Regions from separate parts of the Paenibacillus sp. YAE3 genome, predicted to be linked through region 1. Evidence: riboswitches for the same ligand, from Rfam matches in the RefSeq annotation. Region 1 holds a riboswitch; each other region holds the start of a gene.
The links. A riboswitch is a leader RNA that binds a small molecule or an ion and turns the genes downstream of it on or off. The one in region 1 is predicted to bind cyclic di-GMP.
Positions count from the first base shown of each region.

Region 1 (4,872 bases):
AAACCGAACACAAACAAGTTTCCGATTGCGGAAGTCGGAAGGGCTTGTTGTGATTCGGAAGCATTCAAATGTCATCGCCTCGGCAGTGCTTCTCCCATCTCCCTCGGAATCATGTTTTTCCGCCGGAAAACCGACAGCAGCAGCCCTGCAGCGGCAAAATCGAAGACTTGCATCATACTGCTGTACCCTATGAAAGGCAGCACCTCGCTGACAATCGGGACGATGCCGAAGGACATGAGAATCGGCCAGAACATCCGGATGGCGAAGAGGCTCATGAATCCGGCGACGATTCTTCTTGCATATTCGTCATGGATGCGGTCCCTCATTTTCCAGACCCGGACCATAAACCAGAACGCCAGCCCAGCGATGAGGATGCCGAATCCCCAACCGAAACAATAAATCAGATAAGGGAACAAGGAGTCGGCGTACACATAAGGGAGCGTATCCAGCCGAGCGGCAAATCCATGCCCGAACCAGCCCGCCGAAAGAATCGCCGCCTTGGTTTGAAACAACTGATGGCTGCCCTCCCCCGCCGGATATAGAAACGCATGAAGACGATGGTATAATTGGCTGGCTCGGGTAAGGGCGAAAATGTATAAAGACAGCAGCGGAAGGGCCAGCAACAAAAATTGGGTGCCGCTCTTTTTTGTTTTCCAAGTCAGCAAGAAAAAAGCAGCGAGATAGATTAGGCCGTAAAACCAGGAAGATCCTAAGGAAAACAACACAACGGGAAACACTCCCCTGCCGACCAGCTGAACAAGGTGCTCCGCTCCGCGCCAATCCTTAGCCGGCTTCATACCCGCCAGCCCCAAGACGAGTATCGGAAGCGAAACGGCCATGATATTGACGCCAAACGGTCCAAACGCGAGAAACACTTTCCTTCCGTTGAGGTCGATCCCTGCACAAAGGGTAAGCAACATCAGAAGTAACATGCCGTAAAACAGCACGGCCGAATGCTTTTGTAGTTTGCGGTAATCGATAAAGTAGAAAACCATCAGGAAGGCCATGCCCATAAGAGTAAACAGCACTTTATTTTCGACAAGCCTCGTGCCGAATTTCGGGTACATTCCCGATTTGCTGGGCGGCAAACACTCCGAAAATGCCCAAAAGCGCCATCGCCGCTATAATAACAAACATCTTCCATTCCACGGCAGGCTTATGAGCCTGGTGTAGGTTGCGCCCAATCGCATCCGGGTCCCCCATCTGGCGGACCGCCTTCGCGGCAGCCTCTTCCTCGGGCATCCCTTCCTCAAGCAAAAGCTCCATTCGTTCCGCCACGTGGGATGTAAGCTCCTCGCGGATATCCGCATGCAGCTCCTTGGCGCGAACGTGTCTGCATACCCGGTTCAAAAATGCGGCAACGACCGCAAATTGTTCAAGCTGGTTCACGATGTTCCCTCCCCTATAACCCGATCCACCGCGGTCCGGAATTGTACCCACTCTTGCGTTTTTTCTTTCAGTTGGCCTCTGCCCCGGTCGGTAATGCGGTAATACTTGCGTTTGCGCCCGTCGTGCGTGCTCCAATAGGCATCCAGCCAACCTTCGGCCTCCAGGGAATGCAGGATGGGGTATAACGTTCCTTCCTTCATCGAAAATACCCCCTCCGAGCTTCGCTCGATCTCTTTGATCAGTTCGTAGCCGTACATTTCCTTCTTGTTCAACAACGTGAGCACTAAAATAGCGGTGCTGCCTTTAAGCAGCTCTTTATTGACTGCCATCCGACGATCTCCTTATACCTAGATTTACGATATATCGAATTACTATGTATATGAATATATGTAAATAAACCATGAAATGCAAGAAGAATTCCTAAATAAGCGATCTTCAATAAGCCCCCTATATAAAGGAAGGTTTTCGAAAATTGTATAGGTTTTGTATAGGTCCGGTTGTTAAACAATTTTTAAGGCATATTGCAGAAATTCAAAATTTATTGACGCAGCTGCTTGGGCAAAAGCGGATGAGGCGCAATTGATCGAAGCCGGAATTCTTCAAGGCAACGGGCCTGAAGTTCTGAGTCCGAAAGCGCCAATGACGCGTGCCGGAGTCACCGCGCTGATTGCCAGAATGCTGAAAACAACCGACATGATCGATAAATAATCGGCACTGCAAAAAACAACCATTGACCGGCTTTTCGGCAATGGTTGTTTTAATATCAGGATGTTTCAGCGTCTCCGATTCCGCGGTTCAGACCAAGTTCAGAAAATATTCAGACGGTTCTTGTATAATTCATTTGTTTACTCACTCTACTTGAATATACGCTCGTACGATAAATGGCAAACCCGCTTGAAAAACGGGGACGCAAAGCTACAGGGGCTAACGGTTTTGCCAGAGCAGCAAATGCCAATGCCAGCCAGCTGCCGAATACGACGGGAATCTCCGTCCTATTTAGCATGCCTGCTGCTTGACGGAGGTTTTTTCTTTTCCTGCATAACCGCAAGGAAGGCAATACGAATAAAGGTGGAATCAGGATGAGGGCTTTACTAGTCGACGATGAGCCATTAGCTCTGGAATATCTTAAAAAGAAACTTGAATACGATATCGGTGGCGTTAACGTCGTGGGCTTATGTTCAAATCCTTATCAGGTGGTTGGAGTTGCGGTCAAACAGCGACCCGACGTCGTCTTTCTCGACATCCATATGCCTGAAATGAACGGACTTGAGCTCGGCGAACAATTGCAGGCTGCCGTTCCGCACACTGAAATCGTCTTCGTGACGGGCTACGACCAATATGCCGTACGCGCTTTTGAGCTTTATGCGCTGGACTATATTATGAAACCTGTGCGCTTGGACCGCTTGCGCCTGACCGTTCAGCGTTTGCGCGAAAGGCTTCAGGAAGATCCCGAAGCGTCCGGCAATGCGAAAACGCCGCTTTTCCTGTGCTTCAATCAGCTTCGGGTCCAGCTTCCCGGGATGGAGCCGCAAACGTTGAAGTGGCGCACGAACAAAGCGCAGGAGCTGTTCGCTTATTTGCTTCACCACCGCGAGCGTACGGTCGATCGCGGCACGTTAATCGAGCTTTTATGGCCCGATTTTGAAGTGTCCCGGGCGACCCAGCAGCTGTACACGACAATCTATCATATCCGCCAAACCCTGTCCAAGGCCGGTCTGACGATGATCCGCATCATCAAAGGAGAACTTGAAGCCGGATACCGGCTCACCATCGGGGGAGCCCGAGTGGACGTCGAGGAATGGGAGCATCGGCTTAAGCGGTTAGAAACTATAGACCTCACGAACGCGGAGGAACACGAGCAGGTCCTGGATCAGTTCGAAGGGAATTATCTGGGGGAATACGAGTACCTGTGGGCCGAATACGAACGGGAACGAATCCGGCTCTTGTGGCTGCAGCACGCGGAGAACCTGGCCCGGTTTTATATGGACCGCGGGAAAACGAAAGCAGCGATTCACGTGAATCTGCGCATTCAGCGGCAGCTGCCCGACCGGGAAGAAACGTATCTGACCCTAATGACGCTTTACGACAGCCTGGGCGACACAAGCGGCGTCGAAGAGCAGTACTGGCTCCTTGCCACCAGAATGCGGGAGCTGGAGCTTGCTTTCCCTCCGAGAATCTTGGCGTGGTATGAACAATGGAAACAGCAGACGCGCTGATTGCGGCAATCCCCCGAACGTAACGTTCGGGGGCGGATTTCAAGCTGTTTTTCGTTTACAGCCGCGGATCGATCTCCCGTTCCTGGCCGACCTCGAACAGCAGATTGGCGGCGATTTCCTGATAGGCCTGATGCTGAGGGGAAATCTCCCCGAATTTGACTTCCAGCATCCGCACGCCAAGCCGATGTTCGTTCAAGGATGTCCGCAGCTTGCGCATAATGCTTTTTTGCTTCATCAGCTTGCGGTATTTGTGCGGGAACCGGTAATCGTAGCCGTATACGATCGTCAAATAGTCGGGATTGCGCACCTTCATGTAGGGTACCGTCCGGCCATTCCACGTCTCCGGCTTGATGACGACTCCTTCCATATGCTTTTCCGTGGTCAGCTTGCCAAAGTAGCTTTCGGCCCGGGCGTCGCTATCCGGATCGGACAAATCCAGCGTGATCGCTTCATCCTCCGAAAGGAAACGGTACATCTCCGAGGTGCTCCATGCCGGCAATTCCTCCCGCCCATCGTCGTATACGATTTTCAACACGGCAAACGGCTTATACTCCATTTCCGCATCTTCCGCATACAGCTCCAGCTGCTTCTTATAGACTTCGTACGCCCGGACATGTTCGGCAAGCGGCACGCTGCTCTCCCGGACGTCATGAAGGTGCTTATAGGTTTGATAAACGCTGGCGCCGTATTTTTCGCTTAAGACGATTTTGGCGGTATGGTATTGGTCCTGCTCGAACCCGCTGGCATCGTATTGTTCCGTCAGCTGTTGCAAAGCCGGCTCGAATCCGTTATGCCGCAAAAACGCCAGCTCCGTTTCCAGCGCTTTTTCGATCGGCTTGAACTGGCGTTCGATCAGCCCTTCTCCGAGCGCCTTCCACGGCAGCAATTCCCCGTCGAGCAGCAGCATGGCGATCCCGTGTTGCTTCATATATCCGCCGAGCCGGTCCAGAAGTTTCCGATAAATCTCCGTCAAGTCCGCCTGCTTCACCTTATAGCCGTTCCGGCTGACGGCAAAACATTGCTCCGGTTCCTGATGCAAATAGACGTTGCAGCGGGAGCCCATATATTTCGGCTGCAAAACAACCTGCCGGACGCCGTGTTCGCGGAAGTAATCCAGCCCTTTTTTCAGCGACTCCAGCTCGTTTCTTTCTGGATCCTTGTCCGCTGGGGACATCGTGCCGGAGATAAAGTTAATGCGATGGCGCGAACAGTAGTGAAGTCTGCGAATTTCTTCCTCGCCCAAATCCTGCACGGAAACCTTGCGCTC
Region 1 covers NZ_BAAIYF010000015.1:5,257-10,128, forward strand. Annotated here, with positions in the region: gene AC27KL_RS23660 (FtsW/RodA/SpoVE family cell cycle protein) at 72-1,067, opposite strand; gene AC27KL_RS23665 (permease prefix domain 1-containing protein) at 1,030-1,389, opposite strand; gene AC27KL_RS23670 (PadR family transcriptional regulator) at 1,386-1,718, opposite strand; gene AC27KL_RS23675 (S-layer homology domain-containing protein) at 1,969-2,097, shown strand; cyclic di-GMP riboswitch class I at 2,263-2,362, shown strand; gene AC27KL_RS23680 (response regulator) at 2,469-3,605, shown strand; gene AC27KL_RS23685 (metallophosphoesterase) at 3,661-4,872, opposite strand, start outside.

Region 2 (4,872 bases), on a different contig from region 1:
CGCTTATCGCTAAGCTGTGTATAGAGTAATTTGTTTTGGAAAAAAAGTCAATGTATTACAGCGCTATACTGACGGTACGGATTGTGTCAGCCTGTTCTGCGATGCATCATTTGTGGGGCTTTGCATAATTTCGAGGTCTTGTTTAAGGAAGCAACTAATGATGAATTCCTGAAGTCTTTTGTGCTTACCCATTAGTGATTTGATGTGCCATTATACGTAGAGAGTATGACGGCCAGGTTTTTTTCGAAAATAAATTCCAATACGATATTGTTTTCTTTATCGAAATAACCTAGAACGTTGTCTTTTTCTCCTGTATCAGTTCTCGTATAATAGTTTTTGCCATAATTCTCAATAACATCTGCCTTGGAATCCCCGATGGAGATACCTTTTTCCGTGGTAAGCTTTTGGTCCGAAAAAAAATACTCTTTCACAACCCCATCTACGATTTTGAATTGAACATCTTCATTTTTACCGTAAATCAAATAATAAGTATCAGGCTCTTGTGACCGATGGATAGAATCCGGTTTACCAAAAACGTTCGTCACATCCTTTTCAATGGATCCGATCTTGATCCCGCCGATATTTTCCTTGGATAGATCTGTAGTATCCGTATTCTCGTAAAAATCCATTCGATTTTGTGAGCAGCCACTGAGGAACCCAATCAAAATGAATGAACAAAATAATGAATGAACTAATAAGGTGAAGTTCAACTTCTTTTTAGACACGATTTTTCGCTCCTTTTTTCAATGATTGGGCCCTAGTTGTTGTCATCGAGAAAAAACGGAATTTTAAAGGAAGATCCAAAAAAGGGACTGGTTCGGCCAGCCCCTCGTTCATTTCTTTTTCTCCAACTCCGCCTTTAATCTTGCATTCTCTTCCAACAGCTTTTGAACGTCCGGGATATCCTTGCCGGAAACCCAGCCATACAAATCGTCTCTTGCTGCATACTTCGGCAATTGATCATGAAGAACCATTTTAATGTGCCGTACATCATCAACATAATAGATCGGGACTTCTTCCATGACCGTTTGCTTAAACGCTTGAAACTCCTGATAGTGCTCAATTTCTGTAAAATCGTATGGCAGTTGTCTTAATCTCTCATCTGTGAGAACAAAAGCAAATCTAGGTTTTCCCGTTTCTCCGGCATATTCATATTCCCATTGCGTATAGCTTTTGGATTCATCATCGGGGAGCGTTAAACCATAGAATCCGCCAAGAATCAGGATATATACGTCGGAATCGTCGATCCATCTTTTCCTCATGTTCAGTGGACTTTCATTAAAAAATTGCTCGACTCCAGCAGGGATATGACCGGCTCGAAGTATGGATTCAACAGCGGCATGTCTATCTTCGATAAGATCGTAGTAAGTAGCCGATATATAAATTTGTAATTTTCTTCTCATAAGCCCACCCGAATGAAAGAATTAGTATAGATAGAATCTACCATTCTCTCACTTTATTTGTCAAAATTGGGGGGGTACAGATAAATTGAGCAGAGATGATGCAAACGGCTTCGATGGGATCTTTTTTGCGGAGACAATAAAGTAATAGCCGCAGTCTGCCACGGTCCCGCCGGCCTGATTAAGGACTTTGTTCAAACAAGCTTTTTTACAGCATAAATATGGGGCTTTATAGGCAGTCGCCGCATTCTTTCAAGTCAAAAAGTCATAGTTCTCCAAAATATTACAAATGGAGAGAAATGACTATAAAAATAAGGCCGTAGAACCTGATTTCATACGCTTTAATAATATACCCTTAGTATAATAGTTAAATTTCCAACTAAATACAAGATCGTAGGATCAAGGCAAACCCGTTGAAAAATGGGGACGCAAAGCTAAAGGGGCTAACGGATTTGCTGAAAAATGCAAATGCTACTGCCAGCCAGTTGCCGAATACGACGGAGGACTCCGTCTATTAGCGTTTGCTTTTGGATGGAGTTTTTATTTTTTTACACTAAAAAGCTCAGCACTGATGCAGCATGAGTATACCTGCGATCGTGAAATCCAACGCTATGTGGACAGACCGATTCAGAAAATATTCAGAATTGCCTCATATAATGTCAAAAGAAGCTACTAAAGTACTAAAGCAGACAAAATTCAACAACATCTAGTAGACTAGCCTATGATTTTGAGGAAGGCTAACAAATAGGAAGTTTTACTGCAAATCTTACATATATACACTCGTACGAAAAGAGCAAACCCGCTTGAAAATCGGGGACGCAAAGCTAAAGGGGCTAAAGGATTTGCTGAAAAATGCAAATGCTACTGCCAGCCAGCTGCCGAATACGACGGAAACCTCCGTCTACTTGCGCACTGTCCGCTAATGAGATGGGGGTTTTTTCACTTTATTTGGAGTACGTCGGTCTGGAAAAGGGTCAATGAAAGGTTTGCAGCATTGAAAGGAGCTGATGCTTTTTTTGATATACTCTGTTAGTTTGTTGAACCATTGAACGGGGCTAGATGCTTATTTTGAGGTAAGCGTAGATAGAGTAGAGCAAAAGTCCCAAGATATTTAAGAAAATTCGAATCTTCCCGCAACTGCTGGGAGGTACGAAATGAAACAGGAGGTTGAGATCGATTGTTAGCACGAAGAAGTAAGTTATTTTGGAAGAAACAGCTTATGGTTTTACTCGCGTTCATCGTTGTGGTTGGCGGCTTCCCAGCTGCGTTCGCATCGGTAGCGAAGGCGGCTGATTCAGCGCCTAATCTTATTGTGGATTATGAGTTTAGGGACCCCGGAAATGGAGGGTTGCCTGTTGATAAACTGGGTCACTCGAAACTGGAAGAGGTGTCCGGTGAACATACCTTTAATGGTAAGACTCGAATGTATGGCAACGCTACGAAAGGGTACGGAGCGGACAGTGCCGGCAGCTATTGGTATTGGACGGCAATTAATGAAGGGAAAGATGAAAAAGGTGGCGGATTTACGCTCGACATCGATCCAGTCGTTGATAAAGATATTTCTCGTAGTTACTCAGTAGGGGTTCGTTTTTCTTATGACAAGTTTAATCCTAATTGGACCAAAATCATTGATTATAAGGATAAAACGACTACAGAAGGATTTTATTTTACTGGTGATGGCGACAGAAAGTTGATGTTTTACAATGTAGGTACAAAAGGAGCAACAACTGCTGAACCAAAGCAAATTGTCGACATTATCGCTACAAGAAATAATGATTCGAAAATGTTTACTGCCTATATGATGATTAACGGGGAATTTCGCAAGGAAATTGAAATTAACGATTCAGGTGGAAAAGCTACCCCAATTGAGTTGCAAAATGGGAAAATTCGCTTCGGCTTTTTCCATGATGATCTTCCCACTATGGGGGTTGAGAGACCAGAAGGCGGCAAGGTGTATTCTATTAAATTCTGGGATGGAGCCATCACGCCTGCAAAAGCACTGGAAGCTACAGCGGTTAAGGGAACTGAAGCCGGAACGAAAATAACAGCCACACCTGAGAGTGGAAATTCTTTGATGGTGCTTGTTTCTGACACGCTTCTCCCATTTCCGCTTCAAGGGGAAGATGTTCCAGCGGGTGCTCAAGAATACACCTCGGGTTCTGACCTCAAAGGTGTAGATGCGAACACGAACAAATATGTTGGCGTCTATGAGGTTGATTCAAATGGAAAAATTGTTGGGTTCAAGTTAATTACACTGACAGAGAATGAGATTTTACCTCCTCCTTCTCCAGCCTTAGAGATCACTGAACCAAGTGGTACGGTGAACGTAACGAAACCTGCGATCAAAGGGAAAACGGAAGCAGGTACGGAAGTCACCGTAGTGATCAAAGACAAAGATGGCAACGTGGTTCCAAATGCCGGAGGAAAAGCCACTGTAGATGGAAACGGCGACTGGAGCTTTACACCATCGGAAGATTTGTCTGACGGAAAGTACACCATTGAAGTGACAGCTGAGAAAGACAGCAAAGTATCGAAAGTGTCAAGAGACATTACTGTGGATACGACAAACGTTGTCGACAAATCCGCGCTGAAACAGAAAGCGGAGGAAATCAACGGCAAGATCGCTGCAAGCGAATTGACCGGGTCCGACTACACCTCGGCAAGCTGGAACAATCTGACTAGCGCGCTTGATGCAGCAGAAAGCGTACTGCGTGATCCTGGTGCGACCCAGGATCAGGTAAACCAGGCTTTGGCTGCTCTGCAAGAGGCTGAGAAGAATCTGGTGAAGGTAGGCGGGGAGCTGGATGGACTGAAGCTTGCTGGACTGATCGAAGACGGTCAGGAAAAGCCGATCAATCTGACTCCGGATGTTGATTTGGAGAAATACAAGCATTATCAAGCTACGGTAACGGACGACGTATACGCTATCAGTCTGGATCCGAAGGCGAAACATCCGGACGAGACTCAGGTGAAGGTATACGTGAACAACACGGAGTATTCTGCCGATGAGTGGAGTAACCTTCCATTGAATGTAGGCGACAACACGATTATCGTTAGTGTTCAAGATAAGGCTGGCAAGGAAATCGATAAGTACACCATTACCATCGTTCGCGGAAACGCGGCCAATAAATTGGAATCGTTAGTTCCTTCTGTAGGAAGTCTGTCTCCGGCTTTCGATCCGAATCAGGATACCTACACGATGAGCGTAAGTAACAGCGTGTATCAGATTCAATTGACGCCGAAGGCACTGGATCCAAACGCTACGATTCAAATTCGCGTAAATGACGGGGAATAGAAAGAAGTCCCTAGTGGTCAGATCAGCGATGATCTCGCGCTAAATGTGGGTCTGAATAACATTGTCGTAAAAGTTACCGGTAAAGACGGCAGCTTCAAAGAATATACCGTGAAGGTAACGAGAGAAACCAGCAGCAACACTGGCGGCGGCAGCACCGATGGCGGGAACTCGGGCACA
Region 2 covers NZ_BAAIYF010000016.1:4,699-9,570, reverse strand. Annotated here, with positions in the region: gene AC27KL_RS24240 (hypothetical protein) at 192-725, opposite strand; gene AC27KL_RS24235 (DUF4062 domain-containing protein) at 834-1,403, opposite strand; cyclic di-GMP riboswitch class I at 1,794-1,893, shown strand; cyclic di-GMP riboswitch class I at 2,183-2,283, shown strand; gene AC27KL_RS24230 (cadherin-like beta sandwich domain-containing protein) at 2,578-4,695, shown strand; gene AC27KL_RS24225 (S-layer homology domain-containing protein) at 4,741-4,872, shown strand, end outside.
Region 2: another riboswitch for cyclic di-GMP. It lies ahead of AC27KL_RS24230 (cadherin-like beta sandwich domain-containing protein); the one in region 1 lies ahead of AC27KL_RS23680 (response regulator).

Region 3 (4,872 bases), on a different contig from region 1:
GCAAGATGCCGCTGTATGAAATCAGCGTAGCCGCCGCATCGCTCATCAATCGGTCCGGATCCGGCGATTCATGTTTGAAGTCGACCGTGACCGTCTTGTTGTTGGCTCCCTGGAGCTGGATGTCTTTGATTTGCGCCGCCGGGATGGCGCCTTCGTCTAAGGGCTTTTCAAGGACAAGCTTGATGTTCTCGCGGGTGACTTCAGCTTGGGACCAGACATCCTTTTTTTGTGCGACGCCAACCTTGGCCGGCTCGGAGTTCCTTGAACAGGAAGCCAGCAGGAAGCACGCCGCCATCATCATGCATACAACCTTAAAAGGCGATCTGGGCTTCAACTTCATCCCCCTTTCTCTAAAGCATGATACAAATGAAGTCTATCAGAACCTTGACGAGAATGGAATAGAATCCCCATTTATGACAATGATGACAAAAAGACGTTACAATTCTTTAATCTGCTTCGGGTCCGCTTTCGTCGTTCAAGCATGGAACATGCCGGGCCGCGTCGAAGTTTGCGCCGACGGTGCGGCACGGTTCACGTCCGGGTTTGGTGCTTCCGGATCCAGTCGAACATCCGGTTGATCGCGTGCATGTGCATTTCGTAAGGCATGTGATGGCCGTATCCTTCGTACCAATGCAGCTCGGCGTCTTTGCCCAGGGCCTGAAGCCGTTCGTACATCCGGATGCCGTGCCCGGGGTCCACCTGTTGATCTTCGCTTCCGTGAACGATGAGGACCGGGCAGCGGATGCGCTCTGCCATGTGGAGGGGGGAGCGTGCTTCGTAAGCCGAGGGAATTTTGCGCGGATGGCCGACGACCCGTTTTAACATCCTCCGCAAATCCACCCGCTCCTCGTACGTTTGGGCGAGATCCGAGACGCCGCCCCAGAGGACGAGCTGCGAGATGAAATCCGTGTCCGCAGCCGCGGACGCGGCGTTTACGGAGCCCCGGGAAAAACCCATGGCCGCTATCCGTGTCGGATCGACGAACGGAAGTTCGGCAAGGAGCCGGCACGCCGCAGGAACGTCCTCCAGGTCGGCGCCGCCGAATTCATCCCGCCCTTCGCCGCCTTGCGTCCCCCGGTAAACCGGGGCGAAAACGATAAAACCGCTTTGTGAAAAACGCTCGAGCCATTCGGTTTTGACCTGCCCGACCCGGCCGATGCCGCCGCGGCAATAAACAAGAACGGGCCATTTCCGTTCATGGATATCCAGCCGCTCTCGCTTGGCGTTGTTCGCGATGACGGTCATGGGAAGCCGCTTCCCGTCGTATATTTTCCGGACATGCGCTTCCAGCGTTTCCGGTTCGATTTTGTATCCATACGGAAGGGAGAGATAACCCTTTACCTTATATTCGCCGGAGCGGTATGTCATATGAATCATCATGGAGATCAGCTGCCTTTTCGTTTGCTTGTCCTTATTGCTGCATGTTCGGATTTCAAGTGCGGCCACCAAAGACTACAGGCAGTCCCAGGTATAATACACGTTCGAAAAATCCAATCGGGCCAGATCCTCGCGGCGGATAAAAAAATTGCCGACGCCGGAATCCCCCCAAGAGACATAGTACTGCTGGTCGTCCCCTTCGATGTCCAACTGAAGAAGAAGCTCCCAATCCCCTTCCGGCCTGGGATCTTCCTGCGCAAAGTAAGGGTACCCTCCGATGCGCGACCCGCTGGAATCCGCCAAATCCCAATATTTCGAGTAGGCGGTTTTGTCCCGGTCGAACGAGGGCAGATCCACCTTTTCGGAAGTCCGATCCACTAGCGGGATGTACTGCTTCTCAAGGTTTCCGGTCAGCTTGTAAGGCCCCCCCAAAACCGGACTGTACAAGTCGGGATCTTCCGGGCGGTAAGGATCGATTTCCTCCGTTTGGGCCGCTTCTTCGGCATGAAGGATGCGGTAGGATTGATCAAAAAGACCGAACGTATCGTCCTGCTTCACAAAAAAACTCGTCAATCCGCGGGTAGGGAACCCTTCCAGAGGCGGCATTTGCGCCCAATTGATTTGGGCGACGAAGAGGTAGTCGTTTCCGTCTTCAGCCCGGGGCCATGCGGATTGGGGCGGAAGCCAAGGCGTTCCTCCCACCTTGCTGTCGGTCATCCGTACGGTTTCTTTCGTGAGTTTCAGCTTCACCGACGGTTTGGCCGTTTTTTCGAGGTATTCCAAAAATTCCGGGGTCCACCCGTTGTTGCCGTCAAGAAATTGCATCTTGATTTTCCCCCTCGGTTCAATAATCATGTATCATTTTTTTCTCGCATGAGGAAACCAAACCTACGAGTATTTTAGCCGAGCGGCAGCATGGCCGCAAACGGGCGGCCGATGCGTATCCGGAACATGAATTACCCGGTTGCCGCTTCAATCTTTTCGTTGCATTTATTAAATTTGTCATTTATATTCATAGTGTAGTTACATAAAAAACGAATATTTTCCTTTTTTCTCAAAATCACAGGTTTTTCCTTCCGCTTTTCCTGCAAGAATCGCGGAAGTTCTATATGATACGACATCGTACGATAATGGCAAACCCACTGAAAAGTGGCGACGCAAAGCTACAGGGGCTAAGGCGGATCCCATCCGCTATGCCAGCCAGTTACCGAATACGACGGAGGCCTCCGTCTATTTCTTCACGCGCATAGACGGGGGCTTTTTGTGTTTTCTATTAAAGTACGGTGTTTCTTATCAGTTCTACATAAAGGGGGGGGGAGCAGTTCTCGTTAAGGTGTTGTCGTAGCCGGTGTCAGTCAGCAAGCCTCAAAACGAACGATAATACAAAGGAGATGGATGATTGTGATTCCAAACCAGGTTAGTCGATTATTGAAGGACAAAATAACGCTTGTTAAACTGCCAGAAGGTCCCGATCTCGCGCTTGTCGGTCCTGTCCGGCTCCCGGTACAATTGGAGGAGCGGGAGGTTACATTCAACTGGTATACTTGGTTAAAAACGGAGAGCGCTTCATTTCAGGTGGAAGATGTTCTCGATACCCTGCCGTTTGCAGATCTTGCCTCATACCAGCAATCATCCGTGCTTGTTTACGGTGATTTTGCCAACGCGGAGCATGCGTTGATTCGGATGCACAGCATTTGCCATACCGGGGACATCTTTGGAAGCAAACGATGCGATTGCGGGTACCAGCTGCGCCGATCCATGAACATGATCGTCGACAACGGCAGCGGGGCTCTCTTTTATTTGGCCAATCACGAAGGACGCGGAATCGGGCTTTTCTCCAAATCGTTGGCTTATCTGCTGCAGGAAGAGGGATACGATACGGTAGAAGCCAATCACGCTTTGGGCTTTCCGGATGATCTGCGGTCCTATGACGAGGCGATACAGGTTCTTCAGGCATTGCGGCAGAAACCGGTAAGCCTCATTACGAACAATCCGCGCAAATTGCAATCATTGCGGGAAAAAGGGCTTGCATCCGATCATCACGTATCGATTTGGGGCGATGTATCGAAACATAATACCCGATATTTGGCAACGAAAATCGAAAAATCGGGCCATATTTACAATCCCCTGAGCGAAACCGTCAAGCTCGGCTAAGGAGGCCCCGCATGAACCCGGATCAACATTATATGAAGCTGGCGCTGGACCTGGCGGCCACCGCAAGCGGAAAAACGAACCCCAATCCCGTCGTCGGCGCGATCATTGTGAAGGACGGACAAGTTGTCGGCGTGGGCTTTCACCGAAAAGCCGGAGAACCCCATGCGGAGGTCCATGCGTTCCGTATGGCGGAAGGACATACCAACGGTGCAACTCTTTACGTGACTCTTGAGCCCTGCTCCCATTACGGAAAAACGCCTCCATGCGCAGAGCTGGTTGCCAGCTCCGGAGTAACGCGCGTTGTGGTGGCTATGCAGGATCCGAATCCGATGGTCGCCGGACGGGGGATTCAACTGCTCCGAGATAAAGGGATTGAAGTCGAAGTGGGCGTGTTGGAAGCGGAAGCCAAAAGACTTAACGAACGATTCGTCCATAATATGACCAAACGTCGGCCGTTCATAATTTCCAAGGTCGCCATGACGCTGGACGGGAAGTTAGCTGCATCTTCGGGCCATTCGAAGTGGGTTACGGGCGAGGAAGCGCGCCAGGAGGTGCATCGGCTGCGAAATGAAGTCGATGCCATCTTGGTCGGCATCAACACGGTGCTGGCTGATAATCCCCGCCTGACTACCAGACTGCCGGAAAAGGGGAAAAACCCTGTACGGATCATCCTGGATTCCAATTTGCGGTTGCCCGAGGATGCCCATATAACCGACTGCACGGCGGCCAAGACCTGGATCGCCACGAAGGAGGATGCGGATCCGGAGAAAGTCAACAGGCTGAAGCAAAAAGGGCTGGAGATTCTTTTCGTTCCTTCGACCCGGCTCGGGCTTGACCTCCGGCGATTATCGGAAATGTTATACGAAAAGGGAATTACCGACCTGCTTGTCGAGGGCGGCAGCGAAGTCAACGCCTCATTCCTTCGCGCCAACCTCATTGACAAATGGTTGATTTATATCGCACCCAAAGTTTTGGGAGGACGCGGTTCCCTCACGCCATACGGCGGTCCGGATTTGGAAACGATGGATGAAGCGTTGAACGTGCGGATTCACTCCGTCCGGCAAATCGAAGAAGATCTTTGCATCACGGCGTATCCGAAGTACGGCTGATGTATGGAGGTCCAGGTCTCCGAACGGGTATTGGCGCTAGCGCCCCCCTTTTTTTAGGCTAGGATTTTTAATATTCAATAAATTTACTTACAATGACAATGACGAGCCGCCATGGCCGTCATTTTTTTTCTCTTCGGAATGAACGGCGGTGAGGGGGATTAAGCGGAAAATGGATCAAGACCGGAAAAATGAAGATGATCATTGCGGAAGGAACAACAACAATTTAAAAGGT
Region 3 covers NZ_BAAIYF010000003.1:338,969-343,840, forward strand. Annotated here, with positions in the region: gene AC27KL_RS07580 (hypothetical protein) at 1-334, opposite strand, end outside; gene AC27KL_RS07585 (alpha/beta hydrolase family protein) at 532-1,380, opposite strand; gene AC27KL_RS07590 (YwqG family protein) at 1,453-2,202, opposite strand; cyclic di-GMP riboswitch class I at 2,500-2,589, shown strand; gene AC27KL_RS07595 (GTP cyclohydrolase II) at 2,776-3,531, shown strand; gene ribD (bifunctional diaminohydroxyphosphoribosylaminopyrimidine deaminase/5-amino-6-(5-phosphoribosylamino)uracil reductase RibD) at 3,543-4,640, shown strand.
Region 3: another riboswitch for cyclic di-GMP. It lies ahead of AC27KL_RS07595 (GTP cyclohydrolase II); the one in region 1 lies ahead of AC27KL_RS23680 (response regulator).

Region 4 (4,872 bases), on a different contig from region 1:
CGGCAGCTCCCCGAGCGTTTCCCCGCGATACAATCGGGACAGCTCATCGAAAAAGACGTTGGCCGAGATGCCGTCGACCGCAATATGATGGAAATCGACCAACAGCACCTGGAGGTCCGCATCCCCGCAGCGGATGAGCCAAGCCCGCAGCAGCGGCGCCTTGGCAAGATCGAACGGCGTGATCAGGGAATGGATCAGGGCGTTCAGGTTTGGTTCGCTGGTTTCCTTCTGCCCAAGCTCGAACGGAACATGGTCATGCAGCCGCTGCACGATTTCTTCGTTCTCCCATTGATAGGACGTGCGGAAAGCATCATGTCTGGCGATCATCGTACGGAATGCCTGTTCCAGCCGCTGCTGATCGACTTCCCCTTCGATCCGGAAAGCAAACGGCGCATTATAGGCCGTTCCGACCTGCTCCATCTGTTCGATGAAATAAAGCCTTTTTTGCGCCGAAGCAAGCGGATAACTTGTTCTTGCCGGGCCTTTCGCAATGACGTCCGGGCCTGACCCGGCGGTTTCGGTTGCAGCCGCTTGCTCGTTGCCGTAAGACGATTCCGAAGCCGCTTGTTCGATCCATTCCGCTTGCTCCCGAACCGTCGGCCGTTCGAACAGCAGCGTGACCGGTACGGATGCGCCGAAACGCCGCTCAAGCTTGGCTTGCAGCAGGACGGCCTTCAGCGAATCCCCGCCCGCCGTAAAAAACGACTCGCAGGCGTCCACGCGGCCCAAGCCCAGCACCTCGCTCCATATGGCCGCCACTTCTTCTTCCCATTCGCCGGCCGGGGCTTCGTAACGTCCCTCGTCGAGCGAAGCCGCGGGGGCGGGAAGCGCACGTCTGTCGACCTTGCCGTTGGCCGTTAGCGGAAGCTCTTGAAGCCCTACCAACTTGGAAGGAACCATGTAATCCGGCAATTGCTCCGCCAAAAACGCCTTCATTTCGCCGTAGGCCAATTCCCCGTCCGCCACAACGTATGCGCACAAATATTTGGCGCCGGATGCGTCCTCGAGATCGATGACGACGGCTTCGGACACCTGCGGGTGCTGCAGCAGCCGGTGTTCGATTTCGCCGGTTTCGATCCGGAAGCCGCGGATTTTGACCTGGTGGTCGATCCGCCCGAGGAATTCGATGGCGCCGTCTTCCGTCCATCTTGCCAAGTCTCCCGTCCGGTACAGCCGTTTTTCTCCGGTTATGCCCCCGGGAACAAACTTCTGCCCGGTCAGCTCCGGCTGGTTCAAATAACCGCGCGCCAGCCCGCTTCCAGCAATGCACAATTCGCCGGCAATGCCGACAGGCTGCGGATGCCCGTATGCGTCCAGAATGTAGACCCTCGAGTTATCGACCGGATAACCGATCGGAATGTTCGGCGTCAACTCCGTGACCTTATAGGCCGTCGTGACCACGGTGTTTTCCGTCGGGCCGTAGCAATTGTACAGGTCATAGTTCTGCCTGCTGAACGATTTCAGCTTGTCCCCGCCCGTCAAAAGAACGCGCAGCGTCGGATGGTCCATCGTCATGAAATGCTCGCAGAACTGGGTCGGCAAAAAGCTGATCGTAATGCCGTGCCGCTTAAAGTACGCATGCAGCTGCGTCGAATCCAGGCGGATCTCTTCGGGAATGACGTGAATCGCCGCCCCCGACACCAGATACGGAAACATCTCCCACACGGAAGCGTCAAAGCCGAACCCGGCGTATTTGGTGGCCCGGTCCTTTTCGGTCACTCCGAATTCCCTGATGTGCCAGGCGCACAGATTGACAAGCGATCGGTGCTCGACCATTACGCCTTTCGGCCTTCCCGTCGAACCGGAAGTGTAGATCACGTAAGCCATGTCGCCCGGTTCCGCAGATTCGCGCACATTCCGCATCTCCACATCGGCAGCCTCCGATTCGCCGCGAGTATCGGCAGAAAACTCCGCCGCGCAAACCATCTGGCCTTTGAAGCGGACTTTTCCGTCCAGTCTGACCTTCGGCTCGGTGACAAGCAGCTCCGTTCCGCTGTCTTCGAGCATATACGTGATGCGGTCGGCGGGATACGCCGGATCGATCGGCAAGTAGGCCGCGCCCGTTTTCAGGATCGCCAGCGTCCCGACGATCATCTCAAGGGACGGCGTCGCGATGATGCCGACGATCCGCTCCCGGCCGGCTCCCCTCCGTACCAATTCGCGGGCCAATCTGTCCGCTTTTTCGTTCAGCTGGCCGTACGTCAACGATTCACCTTGGTAGACCACCGCGATGTTATCCGGAGCCTTGTGTGCCTGATCCTCAAACAAGCCGTGGATGGTCCGGTCTAATTCGGCATGCGCAGCCGTTTGGTTCCAGCCCGCAAGCTGGGCCTCCTCGTCTTCCGTCAGCAGCTTCAAGCCGCCGATCGTCATGTTTGAACCTGCCGCCCATGCGGCCATGATATGCTGCAAATGCCGGCACATGCGCCGAATAAAATCGCCGGGGAACATGCCGTCCGCATGCCAAACCTCGAAGCCGCCCGCTTCGTGCCGATCCAGCGAGACCGCCAGCTCGAATTTGCCCTGCAGCTCGTCCGGGCCTATGCCGCTCCCCGTCCCAATGGCGGTGTTGCATACCGGGGATCCTTCGTCCAGGCCGGCGCAAATACCGGCAATTTCATCGAAAGCCGCCGACTTGGCCGCATGCTCCTTCATGGCGGCGGCAACCTGAAGCACATGACTTTGCAGCGTCGTTGCCCCGTCCGCTTTCGTTATGAGCGGATAGGCTTGCTCGGCGGACGCGACGACGGCGAACGCAACCTCCTCCCGGCGCAAATACCGGATCAGCAGCATGCCCCATGCCGCACTCAGCAGCACGCTTGGTTCGATACGCGCGGTCTCGCATGCCTGCCGAATTTGACGCCCCGTTTCCTCCGGCCAGCGATACATAACCCTTTGCATTGGAATGGACGCCTTTCCAGAATGAATGCGCAGTATCGTCCGTTCTTCCAATTGCTTCACATACCGATTCCATTCATCCAAGTTGGACTTTCCTGTTGTTAACACCGACATGTTCATCTTTCCTTTGCTTGATCATAGGATTCTGTATAGAAAAAAATTAAAAACAAAAAAACTCTACTTGCCGAGAGTAGAGTTCCTTCGATCGCGAAAACGTCTTTCGGCAGCTGGCTGGCATAGCGATAAGATCAAGGATCTTGCCGCCTGAAGCCCCTTTAGCTTTGTGCCCCTGCCTTTCGGCAGGTTTACCTTTGGCTTGAGTTTTCAAAGTGCGGTATTTCAGATATTGCTGAAAATAAATGAAATATCTGAAAAATACACTTTTAATATATCATGTTTATAGTTAAAGTACAGGTTAGATCCTTCCAATAAGAGGTAATAAAAGTGTCTATATCCCGAAATTATGGGAAATGCCATAGGTTATCATTGGAAAAGCCCCCCGCCCCTTAGTCCCCGGCTTCAGAACATGACTTTAACGCGTCCAGCAGCCCATCGGGAGAAAAGCGCCGGACAGCGGCCGCTTGCTCCTCCAGCGGCATGCAAACGGATAACTTGTAGTCGGGGTCAAACGGGACGACTTGAAGATGCAGCTCCGGATCGATCCCGCCTTGATGCATGATGCGAATCCCGGAAGGATGCCTGATCGTCTCCAGCTTGGACAAGCCGATCGAAAGGCCTTTGCCGACGGCTTTGGAATAACTTTCTTTAAGCGTCCACAACTCGAAAAAGAAGGCATCCCGACGTTCGGCGGGCTGCCTTCTCCATTCAGTAAGCTCCCGTGGCGTAAAGCACAACTCGGCTGCTTCCGCTTCCGCCCGGCCGATATGCTCGACATCGATGCCGATCGGTCCCCTGGCGCCCACGGCGCATACGACCCAATCCTTGGCGTGGGACACGTTAAAATAATAGCCGGGAACGCCTGCCAGGAATGGTTTGCCGTAACCATCCCTGGCAAACTCCACGTTCCGGAGCCGTAGCCCCTTTTCGAGACAAGCCGTCACCCGTTTCAAGGCATCGGAAACGATCACGCGCTCCGCGTCCCGCTCCGATCTGTGCCTCGCGGCCCGGGACCTTGCTTCATCAGGCAAAAAGGCGAGCAGCCGCTGCATATCCGCGCCGGCGCCTTCCCGCCAATCGTTAAGATTTACGGTATATATCGTCGCGATGCGTTTCACCTTCTCCCCTTCTTCGCTCCTTGCCGTGAAAGCCGTTTATGGCACAAGTCAAGGAATCAGTTTGAGCTTGCGCGCCTGCTCTTCGGTCAAAATAAATTCCTCGGACGGCCATACCTCGTCTTCGTCGTCCACGCCGAACATGTTCATGACTTCAGGCCAAATTCCTTTTTCCACCGCTTCTTCCTGGGTAATAATCACTTTCATGAGCGACCAGCCTCCTAATGTTGACCGTATTTAATTCAAGTATTACCCAATCATGGACCCTTGTCGACAGCAATATGGCAGCCGGAGCGCAACGGCTCTGTTCGATAATCCCATTAAGCCTTCGTTCGGGATTGCGCGGGGGAAGGCTCTTGGGCGAACTGCATCCGCCCCGCGCCCATCATCGACACCGAAAGCAAGGCGAAAAACACCGGAAGGAGCGCCCACAGAAACGCGTGATCGACGGAAAGCGAAAGCGCCGCGCTGATTTTTTCCATGACGGGCCTCGGAATCAGCGCTCTCATCTCAGGCGATAAGAGCTGCTGCGGGTCGGCGTTTGCCGGCATGTTTTCCCCCGAACCCCCAAGCCTTTCCGCCAGTTGATTATTAAAATCGTTGCGCTGAATGATGCCGAAGACGGTAATTCCGATCGTCATCCCGAGCGAACGCAGAATAGAAATCGTTGAGTTGGCCGACCCCCGCTGCCGCACATCCATCCCTTGGATAGCCGACATGCTGAGCACGGAAAACGAAAAGC
Region 4 covers NZ_BAAIYF010000012.1:64,094-68,965, forward strand. Annotated here, with positions in the region: gene AC27KL_RS21500 (amino acid adenylation domain-containing protein) at 1-2,901, opposite strand, end outside; cyclic di-GMP riboswitch class I at 3,118-3,218, opposite strand; gene AC27KL_RS21505 (4'-phosphopantetheinyl transferase family protein) at 3,405-4,133, opposite strand; gene AC27KL_RS21510 (hypothetical protein) at 4,182-4,337, opposite strand; gene AC27KL_RS21515 (MFS transporter) at 4,451-4,872, opposite strand, start outside.
Region 4: another riboswitch for cyclic di-GMP. It lies ahead of AC27KL_RS21500 (amino acid adenylation domain-containing protein); the one in region 1 lies ahead of AC27KL_RS23680 (response regulator).